One region of the Guyparkeria hydrothermalis genome, then DNA from elsewhere that is predicted to be linked to it. Evidence: predicted binding sites of a transcription regulator. Region 1 holds the regulator's gene; each other region holds the start of a gene.
What was found. The regulator sigma-54, encoded in region 1, starts transcription at its own class of promoters, with help from an activator protein. The targets are predictions, from matches to a motif close to TGGCANGNTNCNTGCTT.
Positions count from the first base shown of each region.

Region 2: glnA (glutamate--ammonia ligase) is a predicted target of sigma-54. The motif match lies at 2,348-2,364, and genes of this name have one in related genera.
Region 3: flgB (flagellar basal body rod protein FlgB) is a predicted target of sigma-54. The motif match lies at 1,582-1,598, and genes of this name have one in related genera.
Region 4: glnL (nitrogen regulation protein NR(II)) is a predicted target of sigma-54. The motif match lies at 2,557-2,573, and genes of this name have one in related genera.

Region 1 is NZ_JAJSED010000001.1:796,412-800,618, reverse strand. It holds gene LV476_RS03705 (PTS sugar transporter subunit IIA) at 1-289, opposite strand, end outside; gene hpf (ribosome hibernation-promoting factor, HPF/YfiA family) at 482-775, opposite strand; gene LV476_RS03695 (RNA polymerase factor sigma-54) at 798-2,273, opposite strand; gene lptB (LPS export ABC transporter ATP-binding protein) at 2,461-3,207, opposite strand; gene lptA (lipopolysaccharide transport periplasmic protein LptA) at 3,214-3,759, opposite strand; gene lptC (LPS export ABC transporter periplasmic protein LptC) at 3,801-4,207, opposite strand, start outside.
Region 2 is NZ_JAJSED010000001.1:1,938,113-1,942,319, forward strand. It holds gene LV476_RS09025 (metalloregulator ArsR/SmtB family transcription factor) at 1-342, opposite strand, end outside; gene LV476_RS09030 (CsbD family protein) at 466-729, shown strand; gene glnA (glutamate--ammonia ligase) at 834-2,225, opposite strand; gene LV476_RS09040 (hypothetical protein) at 2,571-2,885, opposite strand; gene LV476_RS09045 (SDR family oxidoreductase) at 2,960-3,670, opposite strand; gene LV476_RS11240 (hypothetical protein) at 3,702-3,824, opposite strand; gene LV476_RS09050 (hypothetical protein) at 3,821-4,099, opposite strand.
Region 3 is NZ_JAJSED010000001.1:97,902-102,108, reverse strand. It holds gene LV476_RS00515 (flagellar hook assembly protein FlgD) at 1-657, opposite strand, end outside; gene flgC (flagellar basal body rod protein FlgC) at 684-1,091, opposite strand; gene flgB (flagellar basal body rod protein FlgB) at 1,135-1,542, opposite strand; gene LV476_RS00500 (CheR family methyltransferase) at 1,645-2,448, opposite strand; gene LV476_RS00495 (chemotaxis protein) at 2,457-3,416, opposite strand; gene flgA (flagellar basal body P-ring formation chaperone FlgA) at 3,731-4,207, shown strand, end outside.
Region 4 is NZ_JAJSED010000001.1:1,693,678-1,697,884, forward strand. It holds gene ntrC (nitrogen regulation protein NR(I)) at 1-1,377, opposite strand, end outside; gene glnL (nitrogen regulation protein NR(II)) at 1,385-2,494, opposite strand; gene LV476_RS07865 (hypothetical protein) at 2,706-3,326, opposite strand; gene LV476_RS07870 (5-(carboxyamino)imidazole ribonucleotide synthase) at 3,356-4,207, opposite strand, start outside.

The sequences.
Region 1 (4,207 bases):
GTGCCCCGTCCGGCGCACCAAAGTCGACCCCTTCGCGCAGGCGAACCACGGCCCCCCGGGGCGTGAGAATGTCGTCGACGCGGCCGTGGGGGACCGCGATGCCGTGACCGATCGCGGTGCAGCCGAGTCGTTCGCGGGCCACCAGGGCCTCGAAGATTTGCGTGGCCTGCTGGCCACCGAGTTCGTCGTCCGCAAGCAGGCCGGAGAGCACTTCAAGTACTCGCTTGCGGCTCTGGTACAGCTCGTCGATCCGGATGTGGTGGATCGGAAACAGCTCGGCAGTATTCATTAAGCACCCTGTCGGTCGACTTGCCGCGAGGATCGCTCGCGGGTCGGGGCGGGAATGGTCGAGTCGGGGCGCATCATAGCTTGTTGTATTCGTGGTGCAACACCGACCTCGTGGCTCCTGCCAGGCGACGGTCATGCCGTGGGCCGTCGCCCGGCGTATCGCGGAGAGTCTGGTATCGCTCCCCGCGAAGGGTCAGCGGTGGCTGGTGAGTTTTTCTTTGTGCTTGACGATCTGCCGATCCAGCTTGTTCACCATGGCGTCGATGGACGCGTACATGTCATCGGTGACCGCTTCGGCGTGCATGTCCTGGCCGCTGACGTGGAGGTTGGCTTCGGCCTTCTGGGCCTCTTTGCGCTCCACGGTGAGAATCACGTGGATGTCTACCAGCTTGTCGAAGTGCCGCTCCAGCCGAGTGAACTTGTCGTGGACGTGGGCCTTGAGGGCCTCGGTAACATCGACGTGATGACCGGTGATGTCAATCTGCATAGACGACTCCTTTATATGGTATCTATATCAACCGCTTACGGTCGGTTGAGGAAGCGATCCCCATCGCTTCCCGGTACTTGGCGATCGTGCGTCGAGCGACGTCGATCCCCTCGTCTCCAAGCATGGTCGCAATCTTGGCGTCGCTCAAGGGCTTCTTGGGATTTTCTTCCTCGACTAGCTTCTTGATTCGTGCCCGTATGGCAGTGGCCGAGCACTCACCGCCGTCACTCGTGCCGACGTGGCTGGAGAAGAAGTACTTGAATTCGAACACCCCGCGGGGCGTGAGCATGTACTTGTTCGTCGTCACGCGGCTGACCGTGGATTCGTGCAGGTCGAGCGCTTCGGCAATCTCGCGCAGTACCATCGGCTTCATCGCGATCTCGCCCTGCTCGAAGAAGTCCATCTGCCGGCGAACGATCTCGCGGGCGACGTTCAATAGCGATTCGTTGCGGCTGCGCAGGCTCTTGATGAACCAGCGCGCTTCCTGAAGGTGGTTGCGGATGTAGGTCGCGTCCTTGCCGCGGCTGGAACGGTCGATCAGGCTGGCATAGGTCTGATTGACACGAAGCCGCGGCGCGATCTCGGGGTTGAGGTCGACGTGCCAGCCGTCCTCACGGTGCGTGACGATCACGTCCGGCCGGATGTAGTCGGCTGTCGTCTCACTGATGGACAACCCCGGGCGGGGATCGAGGACCTGGATCAGTCGCAGCGCGGCTTCGAGTCGCTCGCGGCTGATGCCGAGCCCCTTGGTGACATGCGGCAGTTCCCGCCGGGCGATTGCCTCGAGCCAGTCGCCGTCGAGCACGGCCCGGGCATCGGCTGCCGCCGGGTCGTCCGCGTATTTCTGATCAATCTGAATGGTGAGACATTCGGCCAGCGACCGGGCACCGACGCCGACCGGATCGAGCTGCTGGATGTAGTGCAGAGTGGCCTCGGCCTCTTCGATGTCGAGCTCCGGCAGTTCGTCCTGCAAAAGGGCGACGATCTCGTCGAGCGATTCTTCGAGGTAGCCCGTTGGCTCGATCGATTCGATCAGAGCGGTGGCGACGCGACGGTCGGATTCGGATAGCGACGCGAGGTGGACCTGGCTGAGCAGGTGATCTCGCAGGTTGTCCTCGCCGGTGGATTGCGTGGCGAAGGGGTCGTAGTCCTCGCTCGGTGCGCTGCTGCTCAGCGCAGTGGCACCGTCGGATTCGTAGTAGTCGTCCCATGACGAGTCGACCACCAGGTCCTCGTCCGCCGACTTGTCCTTGCGATCCTCGAGCAGTTCCTCGCCGGCCTGGGCGCCGGGGTCCTGATCCTCGGTGGACTGCGTCTCGGCGGACTCTTCCTCGCCCCGATCATCCTCGGCCACTTCGAGCAGGGGGTTGGTGTCCAGCGCCTGTTGGATCTCGAGGCTCAATTCGAGCGTGGACAATTGCAGCAGACGGATCGACTGCTGCAACTGCGGCGTCATTGCCAGCGACTGGCCCAGCCGCAGTTCGAGTCCGGCCTTCATGCCTGCCACGAGTCACCTCCGGCGAGATCCATTGCCGGCATCGGCGCACGTCGGGCGCCTTGCGGAACATGGGATGTCGGCCCGCAGGAGAGGGGCTGAAAACGGGGTGAGCATGCAATTTGCATGAGAGTCAGTTTAGCGGAATGTCACCCGGTTGTGCCAACGGTTCCCGCACCGGATCCGGGGCCTAGAGGGTGAAGTCGTGACCGAGATAGACATCGCGGACCGACTTGTTGGCGAGCAGCTCGTCGGCACTGCCGTGCGCCAGTATTTCGCCGTCGGAGACGATGTAGGCTCGCTTGCAGACGCCGAGCGTTTCGCGGACGTTGTGATCCGTGATCAGCACGCCGATCCCCCGGTCGCGCAGATGCTCGATGATGCGCTGGATGTCGATCACCGAGATGGGGTCGATGCCCGCGAACGGCTCGTCGAGGAGCATGGCGCGCGGGTTGGCCGCCAGCGCCCGGGCGATCTCCACGCGGCGACGCTCGCCACCCGAGAGGGCCTGGCCCTTGGAATCGGCGATGTGGGTCACGTTGAGTTCTTCGAGTAGCTCCTCGAGTGCCCGTCGCCGCCCGTTTCGCGTAAGTTCGCGGCGCAGCTCGAGGATGGCCAGGATGTTCTCACGCACGGTCAGCTTGCGGAAGACGGAGGGTTCCTGCGGCAGGTAACCGAGCCCAAGATGGGCCCGGCGGTCGATCGGCGTGTGCGTGATGTCCCGGCCGTCGAGAAACACGCCCCCCTGGTCGACTGGTACCAGGCCGACGATCATGTAGAAGCTGGTGGTCTTGCCGGCCCCGTTGGGGCCCAACAGGCCGACGATCTCGCCGGCTTCCACGTGCAGCGAGACATCACGCACCACCGGCCGCGAGCCATAGCTCTTCGACAGGGTGCGCGCTTCCAGCAGCGGGGCGTGGCGGGTGGTTCGCGGCATGAGCGCTTAGTCCCCTTTCTCGTCGCGGTTGCGTGGCTGCAGTGTCATCTCGACGCGGGCACCGCCATCGCTTTCGCCGGCTTCGACCACCTCGGTGTCGAGGTCGTAGGTGATGCGATCAGAGCGGATCTCGTCGCCGGTGCGCTTCAGCCAGGCATCGCCAGTAAGAATCACATTGCCGTTGGCGGTGCGGTAGTCGGCCTCGTTGGCCTTGCCCTCGACCAGGTTGCCCTGTTCGTCGCGCTCGCGGAAGGTCGCGGGGTGCCCTTCGAGCACGGCGCGCACCAGCTGGCCGTCTTCGAGATACAGGGTGGCTCGTTGGCCGGTGGCATGCAGGCTGCCCTGATCGATGACCACGTCACCGGTATACACGCTGGTGCCTTCCTGATACTTGGTCACCTTCTTGTCCGCTTGCACCTTGATCGGCTTGTTGCGGTCCGCCTTGGCGGCGAATGCCGGTGAGGTGGCCCCGGCCATGGCCAGCGAAAGGCAAAAGGCCGGAAGAAGAGCGGCTGCCTGCAAGCGAGAAGTCGAATTCGGAATGATCGCCATGATGTATTTCCTGTCTGCGCGTCGTGTCTGTGCGGATGCGCTCACTGGCGCTGTGCCTGCGGTTCGATCCGATCCCGTATCCGGTCGGATTGCGTCAAGATCCGCTCGTCCCAGTCGAGGTGGAAAGCGTCGGACTTGCTGGTCCAACGGCGCTCGCCGGATGCCCCCAACTCCTGCAGCGTGCTGGGGAGGTCGGTTCGGGCCACGTAGCGCTCGGGGTAGACCCAGAGCCGGTCGGTGCGCAGCTCCAGCCGACCACGGTCCTGATGGGGCGCGCGTGCGGCAACCACCGAGCCATCCAATCGGATGCTCTTGCCTCCGTCGAGCAGAGTGCCGCGCGCGGCGTCGATCGTCCAGGGCGGCGTGTCCGGTTCGTCGATCAGTGCCGCCTCGGGAGCCTCGAGCTCGTAACGATCCTCGGCATCGCGCTGGATGGCGCGCGGGGTGG
Region 2 (4,207 bases), 1.1 Mb from region 1:
GCGCTCGTCCAGGTCGGCCAGCCGTGCCCGGTCGACCTGGAACGTTTCCAGCTCTTCGGTGCCGGCCAAGGTGCATCGCAGAACTTCTCGAGCCCAGTCGGGCAGCCGCTCGTTGACGCGGTAGAACACCCACGTGCCGTCGCGGCGCACCTCGGCGATGCCCGCCTCGCGCAGGTGGGCAAGGTGCCGGGAGATCTTGGGCTGACTCAGGTCGAGCGACATGGTCAGTTCGCAGACACACAGCTCACCCTCCCGCAGTAACAGCATCAGGCTTCGCAGCCGTGTGGAGTCGCCCAGTGCGCGAAAAAGGGCCTCGGGTTGTATGTTCGCTTCTCTATTCACGTGGGTATGTGTCCGTTGTAATGAGATTGATTCAGTTCGGGTTCCTGAGTGAATGCCCTTCATCTCGGCAGCTCTCTTTTTATTGCCTACAATCAAGAGGGCAAAAAGGCGCAGGAGTTCCATATGAAGTGGGAACACATTGAGGGCAACTGGCGATCGTTCGTTGGTTGTGCCGAGGAATACTGGGGTCGTATCACGGGCGACGAGTTTGCCGTGATCGAAGGGAAGAAGCAGGAACTGATCGGCAAGATCCAGCGGCGCTACGGCGTGAGCGAAGCGGAGGCACGGGAGCAGATTCGGGAGTTTCGGGAGAAGTTGAAGGAAAAGCTCGGCCCTGACGGTGTGCCCACGGAGGACTGCAAGTCCTTGAAGGATTCGGGAGACTGACCCTCGTCTTGCTCTCGTCGCTCCGTTGCCCACAAAAAACGCCCCGCAAAAGCGGGGCGTTGTCATTTCCGGTCGCCGGGCGGGCCCGGCGATTACAGCGCGGCTTACACGCTGTAGTACATGTCGAACTCGACCGGGTGCGTGGTCATCCGCAGCAGCTGGACTTCCTCGCCCTTGAGCTCGATGTAGGCGTCGATCAGGTCGTCGCTGAAGACGTCGCCACGGGTGAGGAATTCGCGGTCCTCGTCCAGGGCCTTGAGGGCTTCGTCCAGGGAGAAGGCCACTTCCGGGATATCCTTCTCTTCTTCCGGCGGCAGGTCGTAGAGGTTCTTGCTTGCCGCTTCGCCCGGGTGGATCTTGTTCTGGATGCCGTCGATGCCGGCCATCAGCATTGCCGCGAACGCGAGGTACGGGTTGGCGGTGGAGTCCGGGAAGCGCAGCTCGACGCGGCGCGCCTTCGGGTTGGCGACGAACGGGATCCGGATGGAAGCCGAGCGGTTACGGCTGGAGTATGCCAGCTTGACCGGCGCTTCGAAGCCCGGAACCAGACGCTTGTAGCTGTTGGTTGACGGGTTGCAGAAGGCGTTCAGTGCGCGGGCGTGCTTGATGATGCCGCCAATGTAGTAGAGCGCCATTTCGGACAGACCCGCGTAGCCGTCACCAGAGAACAGGTTCTTGCCGTCCTTGCCCATGGACTGGTGGACGTGCATGCCGGAGCCGTTGTCGCCGACGATCGGCTTGGGCATGAAGGTGGCGGTCTTGCCGTAGGCGTGCGCGACGTTGTGGATCACGTACTTGAGATCCTGGACCTCGTCGGCCTTCTTGACCAGCGTGTTGAACGCGACGCCAATCTCGCACTGGCCGGCGGTTGCGACTTCGTGGTGATGTACCTCGACGTTCTGGCCCATCTCCTCGAGCACAAGGCACATGGCCTGGCGGATGTCGTGCAGGGAGTCGACCGGCGGTACCGGGAAGTAGCCCCCCTTGACGCCCGGGCGGTGGCCCATGTTGCCGTCTTCGTAGACGCGTTCGGCATTCCACGCGGCTTCCTTGGAGTCGATCTTGACGAACGAGCCGGACATGTCCGAGCCCCAGCGAACGTCGTCGAGGATGAAGAACTCGTTCTCCGGACCGAAGAAGGCGACGTCGGCCAGGCCGGAGGACTGGATGTAGGCCTCGGCGCGACGAGCGACCGAGCGCGGGTCACGGTTGTAGCCCTGCATGGTGTCCGGCTCGATGATGTCGCAGATGACGATCAGGGTCGGCTCTTCGGAGAACGGGTCGATGTTGGCGGACTCGGCGTCCGGCATGAGGATCATGTCCGATGCGTTGATGCCCTTCCAGCCGGCGATCGAGGAGCCGTCGAACATGACGCCTTCTTCGAAGGTGTCCTCGTCGATGTGGCTGGCCGGGTAGGTGACGTGCTGCTGCTTGCCCAGCGTGTCGGTAAAGCGGAAGTCGACGAACTTGACGCCGTGCTCTTCCATCATGGTCATGACTTTGTTGGTCGCGTTGGACATGGAATCCTCCGGTAGACGTTGAATCTCGAAATGCGGCGGGCGCGGTGCGCGCGGCGAACTGCCGACATGATCCGCTGATGCCCGACTTGGTGCAAGAAAAGCAGAAACCGTGCCGGTTTGCATGACCGGGGTGCGGTGGTTTGCGGTTTCGGCCCGGGGGCGTGACCTTGTTCCGCAACTGCCTGATTATGCGCGGCTGTCACGAGCCGCCGCTGTGTGGCCGGTCATTCAGGTCATGAATCGGCGAGGGGTCTGCCGGGTACGTCGGCCGCTTCATGCACCAGTAAGGTGCGACAGCCATCCGCAACGCACCACGATGAATCACGGCCCGGCCGTGCGGGTGCCTCGTTGAGGTGGTGTTGCCGAAGATCGGGAGGCCGGGTGATGCGGGCAGTCGACGGCAAGGCAGGTCATGCCCTGACGGCAGGCCTGCGCGCAGGCAAGTAGTGCCAGCCGTCGGCACAGGGCCGCACAACCGGTCTCGCTGCGGTCGAACAGCTCGGCGGCCGACAGCTTGCCTTCGGCGATGAAGCGGTCGAGTTCGTCGTAGCGGAAGTCGGCGATCACCTGGTCCTGATCGCTGGCGCGCACCTCGACCCGATCGCCAACAGCTCCGCAGTGGTGCATCAGTCGCATGGCCGCCCCCCCCCGGTGAATCGTTACGGTTCGTGCAAACGATAACGATTCCCGTTCGCGGAAACAATGCCCGCTTACCAGGGGATGGTGGTGCCGTCGATGTCGATGAACCGCCCGCGGTCGGCTTCGCTCAGCTCGGCCATGTTGTGGCGCAGTCCGGCGGCGCTCTGGGCGGTGGTGATCTCGGCGTGCGGGCCGCCCATGTCGGTCCATACCGAGCCGGGATGGAGCGCGACGACGTTGATGCCCCGGGGTTCGAGGTCGATCGAGGCGCTCGTGATCACCGCGTTGACCGCCGCCTTGACCGCCGCCTTGCTGGAGCGGTAGATGTAACCACCGCCCGAGCCGTTGTCGCCCGTCGAGCCGACCTTGCTCGAAAGAATGCCGATCTTCTTCTCCTCACTGCGGGCAACCTGCTCGGCGAACGCCTGCATCACGAGCATCGGCGCGACGCTGTTGATGCGGAACACCTCCAGCCAGACATCGACGTCTTCGACGTTGCCGAAGGCGGCACCGCGTGGGCTGTAGATGCCGGCGTTGTTGATCAGCCAGTCGATCGATTCGTCCGCCAGTTCGCGGGAGAGCGCATTGATGGCGGTCGGATCACCCACGTCGAGTGCGTGGCGTTCCAGCGTGGCCGGAAACTGTTCGGCTAGCTCAGTGAGCTCGGTCGAGTCCACCGGGTGGTGAGCGGTGGCGTGGACTCGCCAGCCGTCGTCGAGGAGCTGGCGAGTCAGTTCCAGGCCAATGCCACGGTTGGTGCCGGTGATCAGTGCGGTCTTCACCCGGTTTGCCTCCTGTTGATGTCAATCAGTGTCATTCGGCGACCCGGAGCACCAACTCGCCTTCCTCGACCTGCACGCGCGCCACGCCGTCGGCCAGCGCCTGCCAGAAACCCGGATCGTCGTCGAACTGCTCGATCAGGTCGACGCCCTTCAACCCGCCGATCCACGCATTGGGTAGTGGCACCCGGAAAGGCACATGCCGGTGACGATCACGTCCAGTCGGGTATCGCCGTTGGGCGTGGGCACCTCGCGGACTTCGGCGCCGGCCGTCAGGCGCAGGGTCTGCCCGCCCATCGCCGGGAAATCCGGTGGTAGTGGCACCAGCAGTTTGACGCTTACGAGATCCCGGGACAGGTCGACGGCCAGGCGGCGGGCCAGTTCGGTGTTGCGGGCGATGATGGCTTCGAGTTCACGCTCGTCGGAACGCACCTCGCGCGGGCCGGTCGCCTCACGGTATGGCTCGGGCCGCAGACGGCCCTGCGAGTCGAACTCCTCTGCTTGCGGGGCGAAGCGATCATCGGCAGGCGCGCGATCGGC
Region 3 (4,207 bases), 700 kb from region 1:
ACCATCGAGATTCAACTCCGGACCATTCTTGGTCACGCCCACACTGCTGATGACCGCCCCGACGTAGGTCTGGGGTGCCTGCCCCTTGCCGTCGACCGTGGCGCTCGCATTCACCGTGTAATTTCCCTCGGGCGCCATGCGCCCATCCTTTAACCGGCCATCCCAGGAAAAGGTCGCCCGGTCGGAGCCTTCTGCCGGCACATCGATCGTCCGTACGACCTGCCCGGTGGCGTTGGTGATGTCCACTCTCACCTCGGATGCACCCGTCGGCACGTCCACTGCGCCGAGGATCCCCGACGGAGCCTTGCTGCCGTCCGCCTGGGTCATGTGGTAGAGCTGCGCGGTATCGCCCTTGACGATGGCCGCCTTGCCCACCAGTGAGGAGGCCTGCATCACCTGGTTGGACTGCACGGACGACTGGAATCCCGAGACGGTCTCGTTCAGATCCTGAATGCCCTGCAGCGAACTGAATTGCGCCATCTGGGCCACGAACTGGGTATTGTCCATGGGCTTCATCGGATCCTGGTTCTGCATCTGCGTGGTCAGCAGTTTCAGGAAGTCCGTCTGGTCGAGGCTCTGCTTGTTCTCGCCCTTGCTGCCCTTCGCAGAGGCGAGCCCAAGGCCGGCATAGATATCGCTGTTTACGGAACTGGCCATGTCATATCCCCTGCGGTGCTACGCGCTTATTGGCCCTGGCCAAGCTGAAGCGTGCGCATTGCCAGCTGCTTGGTGGTGTCCATTACCTGCACGTTGGTCTGGTAGGTCCGCGAGGCGGAGAGCATGTTGACCATCTCCTCGACGGGGTTGACGTTCGAGCCGTAGACATAGCCGTTCTCGTCGGCGAGCGGGTTGCCCGGGTCGTGCTTCTGCACCGGCTGCGCCTGGGACTCCGTTATGCCGGCCACCTTCACGCCGCGGCCGCCGTTGGCCTCGAGTACCGTCTGGAATACCGGCTGGCGCGCCCGGTACGCCTCTTCGGGTGACGAGGCGTCCACGTTGGCATTGGCCAGGTTGGAGGCGGTCGTGTTGAGGCGGGTCGACTGCGCCGCCATGGCAGACGACGAGATGCTGAAAACGTCATACAAGCTCATGATTCACCTGTCTTGACTCCAAAAGTGGGATTCGCCCGGCGGATCACTGTCCGCCCAGGGCCTTCTTGATGCCGGAAATCCGGCTGCTGAGAAACGAGAGCGTGGTCTGATAGCCGATCGCATCCTGCGTGTAGCCGACGCGTTCCTTGTCCAGATCGACCGTGTTGCCGTCCAGCGCTGGCTGGTCCGGCACCGAGAACCCCTCGCGGATCGACGAGGACGAGGTGCCGCCCAGCTGCCGCGGATCACTGGTCGCCAGCTGCCCGGCGGCCCCGGGAGCGGACTTGGACTGCAATGCAGCCTCCATCGCGCGGTCGAACGACATCACCCGGGCCTTGTACCCCGGGGTATCGGCATTGGCGATGTTCTCGGCACGCATCTTCAGGCTGCGCTCCTGGAGCTTCAGCGCATCGTCGTGAATGCCAAACAGGCGGTCGTTGATGATCGACATCGAAAAAAACCCTCGACACAGCGTCAGTGCCGAGGGCTTATGCGATAAGCGTGCCAGCTTTTCGGTAGGGCCGAGCCGAACGAGCTCGGAAAGGTGGCTCGGTCAGTCCTTGAGCCGGTAGGCGGTGCCACCGGTCGGCAGGCGCTCTGCCGTGAAGCGGTCGCTGAGTTGGGTAAGGGATTCCGACGCGCCCAGGAGCAGGTAACCGCCCGGCACAAGTGTGTCGGCAATGCGGTTGATGATCTTGGCCTTGGTCTCGCGCGAGAAGTAGATAAGCACGTTGCGGCAGAACACCAGATCGTAGCGCCGGACCTCCGGGCGCAGTTCGAGCAGATTGCCCTGACGGAACAGCACCCGGCGACTGACCTGCGGAGAGATCTTCCAGCCTTCGCCCGTCTTGACGAAATATTGACGCTTGCGCTCCGGCGAGAGCCCGCGCCCCAGCGACAGGTCATCGAACACGCCCTTGCGCGCCTTCTCGACCACCGCCTCGGAGATATCCGTGCCCACGATCTCGAGATTGAAGGGCACCCGCTGTTCCTCGGCGGTGATGCTGATCGAGAAGGCCTCCTGCCCGGTGGAACAGGCAGCCGACCAGATGCGATAGCTCGATTTCTTGGCCGAAACGGCCTCGGGGAAGAACTTCTTTTCCAGGGCCGCGAAGGGGTAGCCATCACGAAACCAGAGCGTCTCGTTGGTGGTCATCGCATCGACCACGTCGCGCGCCAGGGTGCGATCGCGACGGGAGAGAAGCGTCTCGATCAACCCTTCCACCGACGCATGCCCCTGCGCACGCGCCACTCGTGAGAGCCGCGTTTCCACCAGGTACTGCTTGTCCGGGCTCAGCAGTATTCCGCTGTGCTGCTCGAGAAAGGCGGTGAATCGGGCGAAGGTTTCGGCCTTCATGCCCGCGGTCAAGCCTCGTCCACAGCGTGATGCACCTCATGGTGCGTGAGCGCCTCGCCCACGACGCGGGCGAGATCGTCCGGATGGAATTTCGGGATGAAGCGATCAGCACCCACCTGCTTGACCATGTTTTCGTTGAACACACCCGAGAGCGAGGAGTGCAGGATCACGTAGAGGCTCTTGAGCTTCGGGTCCTGGCGGATCAGCGACGTCAGGGTATAGCCGTCCATCGTCGGCATCTCGATGTCCGAGACGACCATGGCCAACCGTTCGAGCTGCTCCGGCTGCTTCTCCTTCCAGCGACGCAGGGTGTCGATCGCTTCCTGCCCGTTCTTCGTGACCACCGGGTGCAGGTGCATCTGCTCCAGCGTGCTCTCGACCTGCTTGCGGGCCACGACCGAGTCATCGACGACCAGCACCAGGTCGCTGCCCTTGGCGATCTCGCCGAACTGACCGATCACCTCGTCCGACACGGTCTCGGCCACGCCGACGACACGAGCGAAGATCTGCTCGACGTCGATGATCTCCACCAGCTGCTTGTCGATGCGCGCTACGGCCGTCAGGAAATTGGAGTTGTTGGTGCCGCTCGGCGGGGTGAGCACCTCCTTCCACGACAGATTGACGATGCGGTCGACCGAGTGGACCAGAAAGCCCTGCACCGCGCGGTTGTACTCGGTAATGATGACGAACGCGTCCTGCACCTGCTCTTCGGTCATCCGCCCCTTGCCGATGGCCTCCGACAGATCGATGACGGTGATGGTGTGACCGCGAACGTCGGCAATACCCCGGATGGAGCTGTCCGAGTGAGGCACGTCGGTCAGTTTCGGGCAGCGGATGACTTCACGCACCTTGAAGACGTTGATCCCGAAGCGCTGATCCGTGCCCAATCCGAACACCAAAAGCTCGAGTCGGTTGCGGCCGGCGAGCTGGGTGCGGGAATCGACTGATGACATCACGTTGCTTTTCACGACTTGTCCTGCCTTGGTGGCATTGGTGGGCTGGCTGATTCTTGTATTTTCCAGACGTCGTATCGGCCCCGGGGAGACAATCTTTAGCCCACCGGGAGAGAGGCTGGGACCCCGCCCATTCCTGCCTGTTTTCGGTAGGCGGACCGACTGTCAGGGCATGGTAGCGCAGACACACACCGCTTGCGTGCCGGTCGCCGCATGCGGGCGCGGTGGCATGGTAAATGCAAGATCCAGCGGCGTAATCCAACCCGTTCATGCTGCCGCTTTCCCATGACCCATTTCTCATGACCCAGTTACCCTCTCCCAACGATGCAATGCCAAGGCGCGAACCGGATCGGCGTGCGGCGAGTCTCCTCGCGCTTGTGCTGGTGACGGCCGCCGCGCTGCTGGCTGCCGCCCAGGCCACGGCGGCAGCCCCCGCGGCGCCTGCCAGCGTCCAGGCGCAGGTTGCCTCCGCCATGGACCGATATCTGGATCGACAGGGCGGTGACCGGGGCAACCTCACCCTGCGCGCTGACCGGCTCGACCCCCGCCTGCGGCTGAGCGTCTGCGACCAGGCACTGGAAATCAACGAAGGCCGGCCGCTCAACCTCAACCGCGGGCGGCAGACCGTCAAGGTAAGCTGCCACGGCAGCTCGCCGTGGCGCATCTACGTTCCGATCGAACTCACCCGCCGCCAGCAGGCCGTGGTCGCCGCCCGCCCGCTCGCCCGGGGCGACGTGATCACCGCAGCCGACCTGAGCCTGGCAACGGTCGACGCCAACCGGGCGCGACAGCGTTACTACACCGAT
Region 4 (4,207 bases), 900 kb from region 1:
CTTCTGCTTGTGGCCGCCGGTGTAGGCAAGTGCTGCCTGCAGCAGGGTGCGTTCGAAGGCGGGGCCGGCGGTGGCCAGCAGATCCTCGTCGCCGGCCTTCAGGCGCGCTTCGGCCCAGCGCGACAGGTCGCTGGTCCAGCGCGACAGCAATTGGTCGTCGCCCTCGCCGCCGGTCTCGCCGGCCCCGCCCTGGCGTACCGTGTCGGGCAGGTCGTCCAGGCCGATCTCGTTGCCCGGCGCCATCACCGTTAGCCAGCGGGCGATGTTCTCCAGTTCGCGGACGTTGCCCGGCCAGGGGTACTCGCACAGGCGGGCCTCGGCCGCGCGGGTGAGGGCCTTGACCGGCACACCCAGCTCTTCGGCGGCCCGGGCGAGGAAGAAGCGCATCAGCTGCGGAATGTCCTCGACCCGCTCGCGCAGGGAAGGCAGCTTCAGGCGGATAACGTTCAGGCGGTGATAGAGGTCCTCGCGGAAACGCCCTTCCTTGACCAGGTCCTCGAGGCGCTGGTGGGTCGCGGCGATCACGCGCACGTCGCTCTGGATCAGCGAGGTGCCTCCGACCCGATAGAAATGGCCGTCGGAGAGCACCCGCAGCAGGCGGGTCTGCAGCTCTAGCGGCATATCGCCGATCTCGTCGAGGAACAGCGTGCCGCCCTGGGCCTGCTCGAAGCGCCCCCGCCGCTGCGTGGCCGCGCCGGTGAACGCGCCCTTCTCGTGGCCGAACAGCTCCGATTCCAGCAGATCCTTGGGGATGGCCGCCGTGTTGAGCGCGACGAACGGCCCATCACGACGCTGGCTGTGACGGTGCAGGGCCCGGGCCACCAGTTCCTTGCCGGTGCCGGACTCGCCGTTGATCAGCACGGTGACCGACGAACGTGCCAGCCGGCCGATGGCGCGGAAGATCTCCTGCATGGCCGGCGCGTTGCCGATCAGCTCCGAGCCCGATTCAGCCTCCTCGGGCACGGCGGCCTGCTGCGCCCGCTCCCGCGAGGCATCATAGGCCCGCTCGGCCAACCGCACCGCCTCGTCGATGTCGAACGGCTTGGCCAGGTAATCAAAGGCGCCCTTCTCGAACGCCCCGACCGCGCTCTCGAGGTCCGAGTGGGCCGTCATGATCACCACCGGGATCTCCGGATGCTCGACGGCCAGCCGGGTGAGGAAGCTCAGGCCGTCCTCGCCCGGCATGCGGATGTCGGAGAAGATCACGTCGGGCGCTTCGCCCCGGTCGAGACGCGACTGCGCGCCGGCCACCTCGTCGAAGGATTCGACGTCGAAGTCGGTGGTGGCCAGGGCGCGCTCCAGCACCCAGCGGATGGCCTGGTCGTCATCAATCACCCACAGGCGGGGCGCGGTCGGCTTGTCGGCAACGGCTTGCATGGCAGGTCTACTCGTTCGAAGAATCGGATGACACCGAACCCGGCGAATCATCATCGGGGTGGATCGGCAGAATCAGGGAAAAACGCGTGAGCCGGCGCTTGGGCACGAACTCGATCATGCCCTGGTGGCGTTCGGCGATGGTCTGGGCCAGCGACAAGCCAAGACCGCTGCCGCCCGCCCGGCCGCTGACCATCGGCAGGAACAGGGTCTCGACTAGCTCGTCGGGCACACCCGGCCCGTTGTCCTCGACATCGATGCGCACCGCCAGGCGGTGACGCTTGCCGTGGATGGTGAACTGGCGCAGCACGCGGGTGCGGAATGTCAGGCGGGGGTTGGGGGTCTCGCCCTCGCGCATCGCCTGGACCGCATTGCGGGCGAGGTTGAGCAGCACCTGGACCAGCTGGTCGCGGTCGGCCCATACGTCGGGCAGGCTGGGGTCGTAGTCGAGCTTCCAGTCGAGCGGTCGGTCACCCGCCTCGATGCGCAGCAGTTGTCGCACCTGCTCAAGCGGCTCGTGGACGTTGACCCATTCGAAATTGGGCCGGTCGATCGGCCCCAGCATGCGATCGATCAGTCCGCGCAGGCGGTCGGTCTCCTGCAGGATGATGCGGGTGTACTCGGTCAGGCGCTCATCGGGCAGCTCACGTTCGAGCAACTGGGCGGCGCCCCGTACGCCCCCGAGCGGGTTCTTCAGCTCGTGGGCCAGCCCGCGCATCATCTGGCGGGTGGTCATCTGCAGGGAATTGATGCGCGCATCGCGCGAGATGCGCAGGTGACGTTCGATGTCGTTGAGCTCGAGCATCACCCGGGCACGGGGGTAGTCAGGCCGCGGCGTGATGGCGCAGTCGGCGATCCGGACCAGCTCGTGCGCGAGCACCAGCTCCACTTCGCGCAACGTCATCACCTGGCTGGTGGACAGCGCCTCACGGATCGTGTCGACCAGCAGGGGATTGGCCTCGAAGACCGCGTCGAACCCAGACTTCAGCGCCGCGGTATAACTGGTGCCGAGGAACTGCTCCGCCGCCGAATTGAGATAGATCGGCCGGTTGCGCTCGTCGAGCACCACGATCGCGGTGTTGAGTGTGTCGGCAAGGCGGGGCTCGGTTCTCGGGTTCATGCACTGCTCCACCGGGCTCGGGCGGCCGGCAGGACGCTCCTGCCGGGCGGGTGGCTATTTTGGTGCAATTAGCGTGCCCGGCCGGACGACACGGCACGGAAACGGAGAAAACGCGCCGGGACGGGGCTGGACAAGCGCCGAGGCGGGGCAACGACTCAGACGAACGCGCTAAACGCACCCACTTAGTGCATGAAGATAGCCCAACGCTCCGTTATTGTGCAGACGTGACCAACGAGAACGTCACCGCTGCGCTCTCACGGAGCACCTCGCCGTCGCGGCGGATCTGGGCGATCAGCTGGTGGCGCCCCGAGGCAAGACCGTTGATCAGGTGACGCCGACCGCTGGAGTCCTGGATACGCGGCTGGCCATCGACCAGGATGAACACCCGGTCGTCCCGCTGCAGCGCGGGCTCGATGGCAAGCGCGATCGTGATGCTGTTGTGAGGGCGACTGGCCACCTCGCCGTCGACGGGCTCGACGATCTCGAAGCGCTGGTAGGCCGTCGGCTCGGGCGCAGGCTGGTTGGGGGCACCGGCATCCGGGGTCGAAGGAGCCGCCCCGGTCGACGGGGTCGTCTCGGGGGCCGTCTGCTCCGGCGCGTCGGCCGGCGACGATTCGGGCAGCTCGACCGGCTCCATCGGAATGACGGGCGCCGATTCGACTTCGTGCACCTTGGCGCCGGCCACCGGCTCGTCGGTGAATACCGTCTCGCCGGCACTGTTGGTGTACTGGTAGACCTTGGCGGCCGAGCCCGGCAGGGCCACGCCGATCAGCGCGACCAGGCCCAGCGGCAAAGCCAGCAGGCGGGGGTTCCATCCGGTGACGTCGGGCATGATTCCCTCCCTCGACGAGTAAGACGGGCTCAGTCGCCGGGCGGCGTGATCAGGCCCCGGAGTTGATCGAGGCGCGACTCGAGCGAATTGGCATCCGGCGCGGTGACGGTCACGTGACCGAGCTTCCGCCCCGCTCGCGGCGTCTTGCCGTAATCGTGCCAGCTGGTACCCGGCACGGCCAGCACGGCCTCCGGGTCCGGTAGGCGCCCGACCAGGTTAAGCATGGCGACTTCGCCCAGCGGGTCGGTATCGCCCAGCGGCCAGCCCAGCAGGGCACGGACATGATTCTCGAACTGCGAGGTGCAGGCCCCGCCGAGACTCCAATGCCCACTGTTGTGCACGCGCGGCGCCATTTCGTTGATCACCAGCCGTCCGTCGACGACGAAGAACTCGATCGTCAGCACGCCGACGTAGTCGAGCTTCTCCATTACCCGCTTCGCCGCACGCTCGGCTTCGGCCTGCAGCGGATCGCCCCGGTGGGCGGTGGTCTGCCAGAGAATGCCGTGATGGTGGACGTTGGTTACCAGCGGGTAGACGCGTTGCTCGCCACTGCGGCTGCGCAGGGCGACGATCGAGACCTCGCGCTCGAAGTGCTGCATCTTCTCCAGCACCGCCGGCACGCCGCCGAGCGCCTCCCAGGCCGAGGCCGCCTCGCCGGGGTTGCCCGGCCCGCCCTCGTGGGCGGCATGGGCAGGATCGGCCAACCGTACCTGGCCCTTGCCGTCGTAACCGAAGCGACGCGTCTTGAGGATTGATGCACCGCCGAGATGCGCCACGCCCTGAACGATGTCGCGCACCGAGTCGACCTGCACCCAGGGGGCGACCGTCAGACCGAGGCCCTCGAAGAACTGCTTCTCCTCCAGTCGGTCCTGGGCGACGGC